DNA from 3 places in the Mesorhizobium sp. M1006 genome. Region 2 is predicted to be linked to each of the others. Evidence: predicted binding sites of a transcription regulator. Region 2 holds the regulator's gene; each other region holds the start of a gene.

The links. Region 2 encodes LexA, which represses DNA repair genes until DNA is damaged. Its sites were predicted from a motif close to TGTTCNNNNTGTGTTCNG; they were not measured.
Region 1: the regulator LexA is predicted to act here: its motif matches at 1,301-1,318, upstream of parE (DNA topoisomerase IV subunit B).
Region 3: the regulator LexA is predicted to act here: its motif matches at 1,362-1,379, upstream of NKH60_RS09245 (DNA recombination protein RmuC).

The regions. Positions count from the first base shown of each region.
Region 1 covers NZ_JAMYMZ010000008.1:150,767-154,046, forward strand. Annotated here, with positions in the region: gene parE (DNA topoisomerase IV subunit B) at 1-1,230, opposite strand, end outside; gene NKH60_RS10420 (GGDEF domain-containing protein) at 1,504-2,673, shown strand; gene gcvP (aminomethyl-transferring glycine dehydrogenase) at 2,746-3,280, opposite strand, start outside.
Region 2 covers NZ_JAMYMZ010000011.1:127,287-130,566, forward strand. Annotated here, with positions in the region: gene NKH60_RS13445 (ComEC/Rec2 family competence protein) at 1-1,122, shown strand, start outside; gene lexA (transcriptional repressor LexA) at 1,116-1,850, opposite strand; partial or broken gene kynU (kynureninase) at 2,298-3,280, shown strand, end outside.
Region 3 covers NZ_JAMYMZ010000007.1:148,022-151,301, forward strand. Annotated here, with positions in the region: gene fmt (methionyl-tRNA formyltransferase) at 1-761, opposite strand, end outside; gene def (peptide deformylase) at 778-1,308, opposite strand; gene NKH60_RS09245 (DNA recombination protein RmuC) at 1,412-2,674, shown strand; gene NKH60_RS09250 (GFA family protein) at 2,714-3,118, opposite strand; gene NKH60_RS09255 (cation diffusion facilitator family transporter) at 3,185-3,280, opposite strand, start outside.

The DNA.
Region 1 (3,280 bases), on a different contig from region 2:
ATTGTCGGCCAGCCAGTGGTCGAACGGGTCGCGGATGGCGCTTTCGACGATGCGGATCGCCTCGATCGTCGCCAGCCTGTCCTTGGTCTGGCCGACGAATTCCGGTTCGCGGATGAACACCGACAGCATGCCCGCCGCCGAGATCATCACATCCTCGGAAGTGACGATCGAGGCGCGCTTGTTGCCGACCAGGTCGGCATAAGCGCGCAAGCCGCGCGTCAGGACGTTGCGGAAGCCGGCCTCATGCGTGCCGCCTTCGGCGGTCGGAATGGTGTTGCAATAGGAATTGATGAAACCGTCGCCGCCGAACCAGGTTACCGCCCATTCGAGCGAACCGTGGCCACCCTGCTTCTCGCTCTTACCGGCAAACATTTCACGGGTCACCTGGAATTCATCGCCGAGCGAGGCTTTCAGATAATCCTTGAGGCCGCCCGGAAAATGGAATTCTGCCTTGGCCGGCGTCGTGTCCTTTTCCCTGATCAGCGACGGGTCGCAGGTCCAGCGGATTTCGACACCGCCGAACAGATAAGCCTTTGACCGCGCCATGCGGTAGAGCCGCGTCGGCTCGAAAGCAGCGCCCTTGCCGAAAATCTGCTCGTCTGGATGGAAGCGGATCTTCGTGCCGCGGCGGTTGTGCACCTCGCCGAGCTGCTCCAGGCCGGTCACAGGAATGCCGCGCGAGAACTTTTGCCGATAAAGTTTCCTTCCCAGCGCCACCTCGACCTCGAGATGGTCGGACAGCGCGTTGACCACGGAAACGCCGACACCGTGCAGGCCGCCGGACGTCTCGTAAACCTTGCTGTCGAACTTGCCGCCTGAATGCAGCGTCGTCATGATGAGTTCGAGCGCCGGCTTCTTGAATTTCGGGTGCGGATCGACCGGAATGCCGCGGCCGTTGTCGGTGACGGACAGGTATCCGTCGGCGGAAAGCTCGACATCGATGAAGGTCGCATGGCCGGCGACCGCCTCGTCCATCGAATTGTCGATGACCTCGGCGAACAGATGGTGCATCGCCTTGTCGTCGGTGCCGCCAATGTACATGCCCGGGCGGCGGCGCACCGGCTCCAGCCCCTCCAGCACTTCGATGTCGGCGGCACTATAGCTCTCGCTGGCGTCGCGGGGCGCCGGCCGCTTCGCCGCCTGCACCAGCGGGTCGGCCGGGCGCGCGGCGGCGCGAGCCGGTTGCGGCTGCTTGTCGAATTTGGCGAAAAGATCGTTATTGTCGTCCATGCCGGTCCTGGATTCCGATGCTGCGAATCACCACCCGATACTGCCACGCTTTTGGCGGGCAGGCGACGGAGGTTCCTGTTACGTTCGAGGATAGGGCCTCTTACTGCAAAACCATTCGACAACCAAGCGGCGGAAATGGGGTCGAGGGTGGAGCATCGACGCTTTGTAAACCCTGTCCGAAGGTTACGCCGCAAGATTGGCTGAAAAAACGGTATTTGCGGACTGTCGCTGACCTATAATGCAGCGAAACCCTCAAGAGGCTGTCGCTTAAGCATGTTGGATTACAGTTCGCTCCTGCTCGCGGCGGCGCTGTCGGGCACGTGCCTTAGCATCACCATGTTTGCCATCTGGTTCAGCGCGCCACAGGCACGCTTTGTGCTGACGGTGGCGTGTGGCATTCTCGTGCTCGTCGCACATGTGGTGTTGTTCTGGCATTACACCAGGGATCCAAGCGCCTGGCTTTGCCAGATCGTGCTTGCGCTGCTCAGCCTCGGCTTCCTGATCATCTGCCTGTCGGCCATGCAATACCTCGGCATAGGCGACTACAGGCGCGCCATCTTGCCGACCTTGATTGCGATGGCTGTTTGCACAGGCGCGACGTATCTCGGGTTTGATGGTGTAGGCTTCATTGTCACCTACGCGACGGTAACGGCGCTACTCTCGCTTATCGGGGCGATGTTCTGGATTGAGGGTGGTCACGATCGCCGGATATTGCTGGTCGTCTCGTTCCTGAGCGGCGTCTGTGCCCTGTCGTTCGGACTTTGCGGCGCGGTCCTGCTGGTCAAGGGCCAATGGGTGCTGGGTGTTGCGCCCGACAATTGGGCCGAGCGGGTGAATTCCGTCGTAGCCGTCGCCTGCATGACCGGGCTCGGCGCATTGACGCTCTCCCTGCACCATTTGCAGGCGCAGATCGAACTGAAGGCCGAGACGATGACCGATCCGTTGACCAGGCTGATGAATCGGCGGGCGTTGACGGCACTCTACGGCGAGCGGGTCTTCGGTCCGTTCATGTCCGTCGCCATGTTCGACCTTGACCATTTCAAGAGGACGAACGACGTATTCGGTCACCCGGTCGGCGACCAGGTTCTGTGCCGCTTTGCCGCTGTCATCAGGAAATACGCCCGGACCGGCGTCGACGCCTTCCGGTTGGGCGGCGAGGAATTCGTGCTCGTCATGTCGCGGATGACGGAAGAGAAGGCCTATGACATTGCGAGCAAGATCAGCGTCGCCTTCGGCACGGAAGTCGTGGCCACCCAACTCGGTCCATTGCGAAGCACAGTCAGCGGCGGCATCGGCTTTGGCGGAACAAACGGCACCGGTCTCGACGATGTGCTGGCCGAAGCCGACGCAGCACTCTATGCGGCAAAGCGCGCCGGGCGAAATCGCGTCGTCGTCCGGGACCGGGCGAGCAAGGCCGACGGGCCGGCCTTGCGTTCTGCCTGATTGAGGTTTCTATCTGCTTGTTAGACCATGATCTTGTCCGAAAACCGGGATTCCATTTTTCGGGATCATGATCTATTCCGCCGCACCCAGATATTCCGACAGCGGCGGGCAGGAGCAGACGAGGTTGCGGTCGCCGGCGACATTGTCGATGCGCGATACGGGCGGCCAGTACTTTGCCGCCGTGTCGGCATCGCCGGCTGGATAGGCTGCCTCCAGACGCGAATAGGGATGGGTCCACTGGCCGGCCAATGCCTCGGCGGCGGTGTGCGGAGCGTTGACCAGAGGATTGTCGGCCAACGGCCATTCGCCCTTCGCCACCTTGGCTGCCTCGCCGGCTATGGCGATCATGGCCTCGCAGAAACGATCCAGCTCGCGCTTGGGCTCGGACTCGGTCGGCTCGACCATCAGCGTGCCGGCGACCGGGAACGACATGGTCGGCGCGTGGAAGCCATAGTCGATCAGCCGCTTGGCGATATCGTCGACGCTGATGCCGGCGCTGTCCTTGAGCACGCGGGTGTCGAGGATGCATTCATGCGCGACGCGTCCGTTGCGCCCTTTGTAAAGCAGGGGGAAATGCTCGCCAAGCCGCGTCGCCACATAGTTGGCG
Region 2 (3,280 bases):
TTCGCCGCGACGGCGGCCCTTGTCGGCGCCTATGCAGGCTGGTCCGATTACCGCGCCGGCAGGGCCACCACGCCGCCGCCGCGGCAGTCGCCGCTACGCTTTGCCACTCGAAAGGTCCTGCTGGGCATGTGCGGTCTGGCGATGACCTCGATCATTGCAGGGAGCGCCACGGCGCTTTTCGCCATATGGCATTTCCAGCGCGTGGCGCCGCTCAGCCTGTTCGCCAATCTGGCCATCATGCCCATCGTGTCACTGGTCGTCATGCCCTTCGCCGTTCTCAGCGCGCTGGCGATGCCGTTCGGTGCGGATGGCCCTTTTCTCTATGTCATGGGCAAGGGGCTGACGGCGATGATCGCCCTGTCCGGGTGGATCTCGGAGCGCTCGCCGATCGATGCGGTCGGGCTGATTTCGCTGAGATCCGTCCTTCTGGTGACGATCGCCCTCGTCATTGCCAGCATGGCGACGACGTGGTTGCGGCTGGCGGCACTTCCTTTTGCGCTCGCCGGCTTGCTGACGACAACGCAGACACGCATACCCGACGTATTGGTCTCGGAGGACGCACGGCTGGTCGCGCTGCCGATCGGCAGCGGTGAACTCGCGGTCAACCGGGCACGCCCGAATGAGTTCACCATCGACAACTGGAAACGCGCGCTCACATCAGAGGCTATCGTCGCGCCGGAAACACCTGGAAAGAACGACCCGCAATTCGACATTGCCGATCCGGCCGACCTACCGCCGGGCATGCCGTTCATTTGCACGGACGGCCTCTGCCTTGCCAGGCATCCATCCGGCGCGATCATCGCGCAAGCCAAGGACCGCGATACTGCGCGGCCAGCCTGCGCCTTTGCCAGCTTGATCGTCATCGACGACGCCACCGCCCATAACCCCTGCTACTACGACCGGCTGGTCCTCGTCGTCACCAAACGGCAACTGGCGCGCGCGGGAAGTGCCGCCGTCTATTTCGATCCACAAGCGGCAACACGCGCCGAGATCCGCTTCGCCGTCGAAAAATCATACCGGCCCTGGCACGTGCAGCGGAAATTTTCACGCGCGGCACGGGGCCTGCCGCCATACCGCCGGGCCGACAACCCCAAAGCCGGCGCCAAGGGCGGAGCTCAGTAGCGGCGGATCAGTCCGACGAGCTTGCCCTGCACCTTGACCCTGTCTGGTCCGAAGATGCGCGTCTCGTAGGCCGGATTGGCGGCTTCCAGGGCGATCGAGGCGCCCTTGCGGCGGAACCGCTTCAGCGTCGCTTCCTCCTCGTCGACCAGTGCCACCACGATCTCACCGGGGCTCGCCGTATCGGCATTGCGGATGATCACCGTGTCGCCGTCGAAAATGCCGGCCTCGATCATCGAATCGCCTTTGACCTCAAGCGCATAATGCTCGCCGCCCATGATCATATCCGGCGGCACCGAAATCGAATGCGTCTGGTGCTGGATGGCGTCGATCGGCACACCGGCAGCGATGCGGCCCATCACCGGGATCGAAACGGCGGCGACGACATCGTCGTCATTTCCGGCTGCGGGCACGCGCGACGATGTCGGCTTGCCTTGCCGAGGGGCGCCTTGCCCAAGACTGCCCTGGATGACACTCGGCGAGAACTTGCGTGCCGCATTGAGGCCGGGGGCGATCGAGTCAGGCAGGCGTAGCACCTCCAGCGCACGGGCCCGGTTGGGCAAACGGCGAATGAAGCCGCGCTCCTCCAGCGCCGTAATCAGCCGGTGGATTCCGGATTTGGAAGCCAGGTCGAGCGCTTCCTTCATCTCGTCGAATGAAGGCGGGATACCGCTTTCCTTCAACCTTTCGTGGATGAACATAAGCAGTTCGTGTTGTTTGCGTGTCAGCATAGCGACCCCCAACAGAATCAGAAAAACAAACCCAGAACAAACACTATCTGTTCCAGTTGTGTTCCGCAACTGTTTAAAGTTTAATGAATGCGTTAAGGCTCGGGAAACAAACGACGTCCCCTACCGGCGTACCGCATTTTCACCGCCGCGAGCCTCATCGCCTTGATTCTGCTTTCGTTTGCGCCCTTCTGGCCTCCTAGAAGGCAGCACTGGCATCGGCCGTCGGTCGGCAAAAGGCACGGAATTGAACCCGTATCGACTGTGCGGTTTGGTCGATGCACCGTGAACGAAACGAACTCAAAACGCCAACCTGGGGTTAAGTCCCAGTTTCCACCGCCTGGTCAGGCTGCTTCTCGCCGGTGGAGCCTTGCTGCGCGCAACCAGGTAGTGGAAGAACAGTCGATGCGTGTCCGGCGTTGCGTTGGATCTTGGGGGAGCAGACAAATCATGACAGGAATTCCCGATCTCGTGGCCATAAAGGCGATGGATGCCGCGGATCCGCTGCGCGCGATGCGCGACCGCTTTGTGTTGCCGCAAGGAGTGATCTATCTCGACGGCAATTCGCTAGGAGCTGCTTCACGTGCCGCTTTCGATGAACTGCACAAGGCCGCGACCGAAGAATGGTCGCATGATCTCATCCGCGCATAGAACACGGCCGGCTGGTTCAACATGCCGCTTGAACTTGGCGACCAGCTCGGGCGCCTGATCGGTGCCGCGGCCGGCCAGACGGTGGTCTGCGACACGACATCGGTCAACATCTACAAGCTGCTGCACGCCGCCATGGCCATGCGACCGGAGCGGCAGGTCATCGTCGCCGAGGGCGATAGTTTTCCGACGGACCTCTACATGGCCGAGGGTGTGGTTTCGACGCGAAAAGATACGCTGCTGCGCCTCTCGGGGGTCGACGCGCCGACCATCGAAGAGCTGATCGACGAACGCACCGCCGTGGTGCTGGTCAACCACGTCAACTATAAGTCGGGCGAACTGCGCGACATGCCGGCGCTGACGCGCAGGGCTCAGGAAGCCGGGGCGATGATCGTCTGGGATCTCTGCCACACCGCCGGCGCGATGCCAGTCGAGCTCGACAAGGCAAACGCCGATTTTGCCGTTGGCTGCACCTACAAATATCTGAATGGCGGCCCGGGCGCGCCTGCCTTCATCTATGCGGCTGAGCGGCATCTTTCCTACATCCAGCAGCCGCTCACCGGCTGGTGGGGCCATGCACGGCCCTTCGCCTTCGAGCCAGGCTATGCGGCCGGCACCGGCATCCGCCGGTTTCTGTGCGGCACGCAGCCGGTCTTGTCGATGCGCACGCTGAAGGGCGCGCTCGACATCTGGAACGATGTCGACATGACGGCGGTGCGCAAGAAGAGCATCGCGCTGGCGGATCTGTTCATCGAGCTTGTCGAGGCAAAGTGCGGCACTTACGG
Region 3 (3,280 bases), on a different contig from region 2:
AGCGTCGAGCGAAGCAGTTTCAGCCGTTCCACGCGGCCGCCGATTTCGGCCTCGCACCATGCACCGGGAAAGGGCGACAGGCCGCGAATCTGGTTGTGCACGTCGCCGGCAGGTCGCAGCCAGTCTATGCGAGTCTCCGATTTATCGATTTTCTTGGCGTAGGTCACCCCCACCTCCGCCTGTGTGGTAAATGTCAGCGTATTCCGCTCCAGCCGTTCGAGCGCTTGCACTATCAGCGAAGCACCCAAGACCATCAGCCGATCGTGCAGATCGCCGGCCGTCATGTCGGGTCCAATGGCGCATTTTTCAACCATTGCCACCGGGCCGGTGTCGAGGCCTTCCTCCATCCGCATCACCATCATGCCCGTTTCGGTATCGCCGGCCATGATGGCGCGCTGGATAGGGGCAGCGCCGCGCCAGCGCGGCAGCAGCGATGCGTGGCCGTTGAGGCAACCGAGCCGCGGCGCCTCGAGAATGGGTTTGGGGAGGAGCAGCCCGTAGGCGACGACCACGGCGACGTCGGCACCTAAGGCGCGGAACGCCTCCTGCTCCGCCTCGCCCTTCAGCGACACCGGCGACCGCACCTCGATGCCAAGCCGCTCCGCCTCGCGCTGCACCGGCGACGGCGTCAGTTCGAGCCCGCGCCGGCCGCCGGCGCGCGGCGGCTGCGTGTAGACGGCTGCCAACTCGTGCCCGGCCCCGGCAATCGCCCGCAGCGTCGGCACGGAGAATTCGGGCGTACCCATGAAGATGACACGCAGGGGCATTCGTCGACGCCTACCCCACCATCTTGCCCGGCGCCTTGTCCCTGGCGAGCTTCTTGAATTTCTTGACCACCATGTCGCGCTTCAGCTTGGAGATGTAATCGATGAACAGCACGCCGTTGAGGTGGTCGATTTCATGCTGCAGGCAGGTCGCCATCAGCCCCTCGGCCTCGATCTCCTGCAGCTTGCCGTCGCGGTCGAGAAACTTCACCCGCACCGCCGCCGGACGCTCGACCTCGGCATAGTAATCCGGGATCGACAGGCAGCCTTCCTCGTAGACCGAACGCTGGTCGGAGCTTTCGAGGATTTCGGGATTGATGAAGACGTGCGGTGCCGGCGTCTCGTCCTCTTTGGCCAGGTCGATCACCAGCATGCGCAAGGGTTCGCCGACCTGGATCGCTGCGAGGCCGATGCCGGGCGCGTCATACATGGTGTCCAGCATGTCGCCGGCCAGTTTGCGCAAATCCCCGTCGACACGCTCGACCGGTTTTGAAACCTGACGCAGGACGGGATCGGGAAGGATGATAAGCGGCTTGATCGACATGGCGTCTCACCTAAGACCTCGCAGGAAAAGCGTCAACCGGGGCGCCTTCGGGTCGTTCACGTTTTGATCTGTGCTGGCAGACCGAATCATCTATGCTGTCGACATGAACGATCTGGCCACCATCCTGTCCGAACCTGTCGCCCGCCTAGGCGCCACCACGATCACGCTCGGCCATGCCCTGGGTTTCGGCGCAATGCTGTTCCTTGGACTGTTCGTGGCGCTCGTCGTTGCGCTCTGGCGATCGGCCAAGGCGCGTGCAGTGGCGGCCGCCGAAGCCGCCGACCACGCCCGCGACGCCGAGGTGCGGATGGCCGGCATCTTGGCAAGCCAGGCGGAAATGCAGGGCCGCATGGGCGCCATCGCCGAAGTGTTCGGGGCGCGCCAGGCGGAACTGACACAGTCGATCGGCCAGCGTCTCGATGCCATGACCGGCCGCCTGGGCCAGACCATGACCGAGCAGACGAGATCGACGCATGAGAGCCTCGCCAAGCTGCAGGAACGGCTGGCGGTCATCGATATCGCGCAAGGCAACATCCAGTCGCTGGCCGGCCAGGTCGTGCAATTGCAGGCGATCCTTTCCAACAAGCAGACGCGCGGCGCCTTCGGCCAGTCGCGTATGGAAGCCATCGTCGCCGACGGATTGCCGCACGGCGCCTATGAATTCCAGGCGACCTTGTCGAATGGCAGCCGGCCCGACTGCCTGGTGAAGATGCCGAACGGCGCACCGTCGCTTGCCATCGATGCAAAGTTTCCGCTCGAGGCCTGGAATGCCATCCGGGCCGCCGAAGGCGCCGAACTGCAGAAGACCGCCGCACAGGCTTTCCGCCGCGACATCGAGGTGCATGTCCGCGATATTTCCGAAAAATACCTGATCCAGGGCGAGACGCAGGACACCGCCTTCATGTTCGTGCCTTCGGAATCGGTGTTCGCCGAAATCCACGAGAATTTCGAGGCCGTTGTCCAGAAGGCGCATCGCTCACGGATCGTCATCGTCTCGCCATCGCTTTTGATGCTGTCGATCCAGGTCATCCAGGCGATCCTCAAGGATGCCCGCATGCGCGAGCAGGCACACCTGATCCAGGGCGAGGTTATCCGGCTGATGGAAGACGTCTCCCGGCTAGACGAGCGGGTGCGCAAATTGCAGACGCATTTTGGCCAATCGGCCAAGGATATCGACGACATTCTGGTCTCGACATCGAAGGTGACCAGGCGCGGACAAAAGATCGAGGCGCTGGAGTTTGGCGTGCAGCCGGCGGAGGACACCGCTGGTTCGAATGGCAGCGGAGCAAAAGCGGAAAGCAGCCCGCGCGTCGCCGATTCGAAAACCGGGCAGTTGAGGCTAAGGGTCGTCGAAGGCGACGATTGAGAGCTGCGCCGGAACCGGAGGCTTCGCCCCGGTCTGGCGCTACTGCTCCTCGATGATGGTTGTGCCTTCGAATTCCGGCAGCCAATGCAGCGCCGAGCGGTGCCAGATCTGCTTTCTCGGCACCAGTTGCTCGCGCTGCCGTGCCGTGCCGACCCTGATACCGTAAACCTTCGGTCCCTCGCCCGCCGACGTGGCGTAGAGATGCGAGCCGCACTCACCGCAAAATGCCTGGGCGCGCTTGGCGCCGCTCGAACCGGTCTTGATGTAGATCTTCGGCGTGCCCTTGGTGATCCTGTAATTGTCCTCGGACGCCGGCACGGTGACGCGAAAGGCCGTTCCGGTTAGCTTCTGACAATCGATGCAGTGACAAATGGTGGTCTTTTCCGGATCGACTTCGGCCTCGTAAGTGATAGCGCCACAATGACACGCGCCGTCGATTTTCATCTTCGTTCCTCCTGGAGCTTTTGCCCGCAATCATAACCGGGACTGCCCGATGGCGCAGCCATTTCCTCAGGCCGGTTCCCCTCCGGACGCCGCCAAGGCCTTGCTCCGGCGTTCCCAGGTGCCGGTGGTCTGCGGCTTGACGAACAGCCGCGTCACCTCCGG